2 regions of the Candidatus Stoquefichus sp. SB1 genome follow, and region 1 is predicted to be linked to the other one. Evidence: a T-box and tRNA genes for the amino acid it is inferred to sense, from the RefSeq annotation. Region 1 holds a T-box; the other holds one or more tRNA genes.
The links. The T-box of region 1 lies ahead of trpS (tryptophan--tRNA ligase). A T-box ahead of a tRNA ligase gene usually reads a tRNA of that ligase, here a tRNA-Trp.

Region 1 (2,473 bases):
TAATGATTATTTTACTTGAGGTCCAAATAAAATGCAATCAGGATTTAAGGTTTCAAAATTTTTTGAAATTGTTTCAATTAAAAAAACAGGCAGAATATAATCTGCCATGTTATTTTAATCTTGAGGGCAGTCCGCCTGTTTATCTTTATAGTATTCTGTTTTGATATCTGTAAACTGTGGACAGAAATCACTATTATCGCATTCTTGCAACCTTCTTAACTCTCGTGGAATAAACGCTCTTATTTCTTCAGCATTATATCCAACCTGGAAACGTCTTTCATCAATGATGATTGGTCGTTTTAAAATCGATGGATTCTCTTGAATAAAATGAATCAGTTGATTAACTGACATATCGTCTATATCAACTTGATTTTCTTTTATAATTTTAGATCTCTTAGAAATAATATCATCTGTTCCATTTTCACTTCTTTCTAAAAGTTCTCGTAATTCTGTTTCTCTTAAAAGGGTTGAAAAGATGTTTTTTTCTACATAAGGGATTTGGTGTTCTTTTAACCAAGCCTTTACCTTACGACATGATGCACAACTTGGTGCTGTATATATTCTAATCATAATATCATCTCCTCGCATTTCATATTATACATCATTTTGTTTATTTATGAAATTCTTTTTTCGATAATCTCTTGATTTTTAGCAGAAAGACTTCTATAATGACAATAAAGACAAAGAAGGAATGAAGTAATTTATGTTGAATGAATATAGAGAACTTGTGGTTGGTGAAAACAAGTCATAGACATAGATGAATTGGGATTCTGGAGTCATAAATAGCAAGAGTTATTTATCGTTAATCGCGTTAAGATGAAAGTGCATATCAAATGATATGAATAAAGGTGGTACCGCGTTCAAACGTCCTTTTTATAAGGATGTTTTTTTATTTTAAGGAGGAAATAATGATGAAAAGAATGTTAAGTGGAATTAAACCAACTGGTCGTGTAACTTTAGGAAACTATATTGGGGCTATTAAGCCATTTGTTTCTTATCAGGATGAATATGAAATGTTTATTTTTATTGCCAATTTACACTCAATGACAATCTACCAGGAACCAAAAGAATTAAGACAAAATACAAAAGATTTGATTGCTTTATATATTGCTGCTGGATTAGATCCTGAAAAAGTGACACTCTTTTTACAATCCGATGTCTTAGAACATGCTCAACTTGGTTGGTATTTAGGATGTATGGTCTCTATGGGTGAATTATCTCGTATGACACAATATAAAGATAAAGCTTCAAAAAACGAAGTTATTGGGGCTGGTATTTTCAATTATCCATCACTTATGAATGCTGATATTTTAATGTATGATCCTGATTATGTTCCAGTCGGTGAAGATCAAAAACAGCATGTTGAATTATGTCGTGATGTGGCAGAAAGATTTAATTCACGTTATAGTGAAACATTTAAACTTCCTGAACCTTTAATTGCTAAAGTGGGAGGAAGAATTATGGATTTACAAAATCCAACTAAAAAAATGTCTAAATCAGATGAAGCTGGGAAAGGAACAATTTATATTCTTGATGATATTAATGTTTCTAAAAAGAAAATCAAATCAGCTGTTACTGACAGCGATGGGCATATTCACTATGATCCTCAAAACAAACCTGGTATTTCCAATCTATTAGAGATCTATTCTATTTTATCAGGAAAAACAATTGAGGATATTGAAAAAGAATATGATGGAAAAGGTTATGGTGAATTTAAAACTGATTTAGCCGAAATCGTTGGTGCAGAACTAGAAAACATTCAAGCACGCTATAAGGAAATTACAACAGGTAGTTATTTAGATGATGTCTTAGAAGCTGGTGCCAATAAGGCAAGACCTATCGCAAGAAAGAAATTAGCGAAAGTCGAAAGAAAAATTGGAATTACAATCAAGAAAAGATAAAGGAATCATTATTGATTCCTTTTTTCATATCTTCTTTCATTCTTCTAATATTTTTTTGACTTTGTTTTTTAATTTTTGAGATATTTTTAAATTACCTTTATAATTTGTCAAAACAATCTTTCCCAAATAACTCAATCCAGCTGTCTTAAAAAACTCTTTCATAGCCCGAATTGTTCCTCGACTTTGACCACATAAAAATGAAAATGGAAAAGGTGTATTGCAGGCTGTTATAAGAAAATATTTTTGTTGAGAAGACAGACGAGGCTTAGGAAATTGACCTGTCTCCTCCATCACAACACCTAGTAAACGATCAAACATATTTTTAACAATAGCTGGAACATTTGCCCAATAAGTAGGAGCAGCTAAAATAACCAAATCACATTCTTTTAATAATTCAGCAATTTCACCAATATCATCCTTTTGAATACACTCCTTTGTACTCAGACATCTTCTACATCCTCTGCAATATGCAATTTCTTTTTCATAGAGATTGACTTTATTAATGTCCCATCCCTTTTTCTTTGCTTCTTTTAAAATATAATTCAATAGACTTCCTGTTGCTCCATTATGAT
Region 2 (2,473 bases), on a different contig from region 1:
GTGCATGTTAAAGGTAGTGGGTGGCTTGGTTGGATAACAGACTGTAATATTAAAGATTCTTCTAAATATGCTGGTAATGGAAAAGTGATAGACGCTATTCAGGTCTACTATTACACACCTGATTCAATTAGACCTTATAAACGTGCGAAGTATAAAACAAATTATGGGTGGCAATATGATATAGAAACCACAAGTGGTCAAGATGGTTACGCTGGTGTGTTTGGAAAGAACGTAACGAAATTATATGTGGAGATCGTTTAATGCAGTACGTCATAATTAAATATCCATCTTTAGACATACATAACACAAGGATGCCAATGTTTCTTTACACAGAACCGCTTAAGGTAATTAAAGAAACAGAAAACACTGTTATTGTACAGCACAATAACAGTGAGTTTTACACATATGAATTTAATAAGAAACATATAGAAAGATATTTATAGCCTATTCCGTTTTGGATTAGGCTTTTTTATTTTACAAATTTCGACATAAGAATAATGCTATAATTTGCAAAAAGGAGTGATTTCGATGTACATATATAATAGTAAGACTAGAAAATTTAAAGAAGTTCATCGCAGAAAAAATGCAGTTACAAAAATTGCAGACTGGCTAGAATGGAAATATTTGTTCGTATGGTTAAAATGGCAAATGCGTAAAGATGATTTTTAAAATTATATTTGAAAATTACGGACTTTATACGGACTTTTGATTTATAAAATAAAAAAACCTTGATAAATCAAGGTTTAAAGACTACTGGCAGGGGCGGCAGGAATCGAACCCGCGTCCACGGTTTTGGAGACCGATGCTCTACCATTGAACCACGCCCCTATGGTGACCTGTACGGGATTCGAACCCGTGAATGCATGCGTGAAAGGCATGTGAGTTAACCGTTTCTCCAACAGGCCATTTTCTGTTGCTTTGATATAATAACATATAAAAAAAGGAAAAGCAATAGTAAAAGTGACGAATTAATGATATTATAGTAAGGTATTGGAGGAAATGATATGTTTGGATTTGGTAAAAAGATAGAAATAAAAAAATTAGATATTAATGAAGGATATCGACGTTATGAAAAAAATCCTGAAAAGATTGTTATTATTTGTGCTGATGAAGTGAAGGATTTTGATGAATTACATATTGCTGATGCAGAATGTTTGCCACTTAGATTAATGGATAAGTTTGAAGATTATTATCCTGAAAAAGAATTGACTTATTATGTATATGCAATTAATCCGGCAATTAGTGAAAGAGCTTATAAAAAAATATATAAAAAGGGTTATAATGTCTATGATTTGGGTTGTTTTATTGATTATCATGAATTAGAAGAAGGACGTAATGCTAAAAAAAGAAATCGTCGTAGAAAGAAATAGAAATTTTTTATTTTGAGTGCATATTTTTTAACTCTTAGAATATCTTTATGGTATAATGTATATAAGAAGTAAGGGAGGAATCATATATGGCTCAAAGTTTAAAGTTTATAGTGACAGATCCAGTTGGACTCTATGCCACTCCTACTACAGAACTTGTGAATGCTGTTAAGCAATTTCATAGTGATGTCACATTACGTTATGGTAACAAGGAAGTTAATTTGAAAAGTATGATGGGAGTTTTGTCTTTAGGGATTCCAACAAAGGCCAAATTAGAAATTACTGTTTCTGGTGGTGATGAGAATCAGGCAATAGAAACAATCAAAGAAAAAATTAATGAACTTGGCATTTCAACAATTGAATAATGATGAAAAAGATACTTTTTGGGTATCTTTTTTTCGTGAGTAATCATTCGTTTGATTTGAGAAACATTTATGAATATGAGATACTAAAAATAGTGCAAGGAGGATACATATGATTGAATATATTAGAAAAAGAGATGGTCGTATGGATCATTTTGATGTTAACAAGATAGCAGGTGCTATCTATAAAGCTTTTCAGGCAACTGATGCTAAATATGATTTAGATAAAGCAATAGAAGTCGCTAATGAAGTTGAAGAAAAATTAGAATCTAGGCATAGTGAATTGCCTACTGTAGAATTGGTACAAGATACAGTTGAAGAAACATTGATTTCTAAAGGATATGTAAGAATTGCAAAAGCTTATATTTTGTATCGTGCAGAGCGTACACGTTCACGTGATCGTAAATCACGTTTAATGAAAACTTTGGAAGAAATTACTTTTCAGGATGCTAAAGATAGTGATTTAAAACGTGAAAATGCAAATGTGAATGCGGATGCACCAATGGGAACAATGTTAAAATATGGTGCAGAGGCTGCTAAACAATTTAATGAGATGTTTGTTTTAAATCCTATGCATAGTGCTGCACATAAATCAGGTGATATACATATCCATGATATGGATTTTTTAACATTAACCACAACATGTACTCAAATAGATATTATTAAATTATTTAAAGATGGATTTTCAACAGGTCATGGTGTATTAAGGGAACCTAATAGTATTACGACATACTCTGCTTTAAC

Region 2: it has a tRNA-Trp gene. The T-box ahead of trpS (tryptophan--tRNA ligase) is inferred to sense a tRNA for this amino acid. The anticodon was not compared.

The regions. Positions count from the first base shown of each region.
Region 1 covers NZ_LN852694.1:212,116-214,588, reverse strand. Annotated here, with positions in the region: gene spx (transcriptional regulator Spx) at 115-570, opposite strand; T-box leader at 675-875, shown strand; gene trpS (tryptophan--tRNA ligase) at 912-1,901, shown strand; gene BN1865_RS04645 (flavodoxin family protein) at 1,938-2,473, opposite strand, start outside.
Region 2 covers NZ_LN852696.1:950,224-952,696, forward strand. Annotated here, with positions in the region: gene BN1865_RS18230 (NlpC/P60 family protein) at 1-261, shown strand, start outside; tRNA gene BN1865_RS17255 (tRNA-Trp) at 755-828, opposite strand; tRNA gene BN1865_RS17260 (tRNA-Glu) at 830-905, opposite strand; gene BN1865_RS17265 (hypothetical protein) at 1,005-1,370, shown strand; gene BN1865_RS17270 (HPr family phosphocarrier protein) at 1,457-1,732, shown strand; gene BN1865_RS17275 (anaerobic ribonucleoside triphosphate reductase) at 1,842-2,473, shown strand, end outside.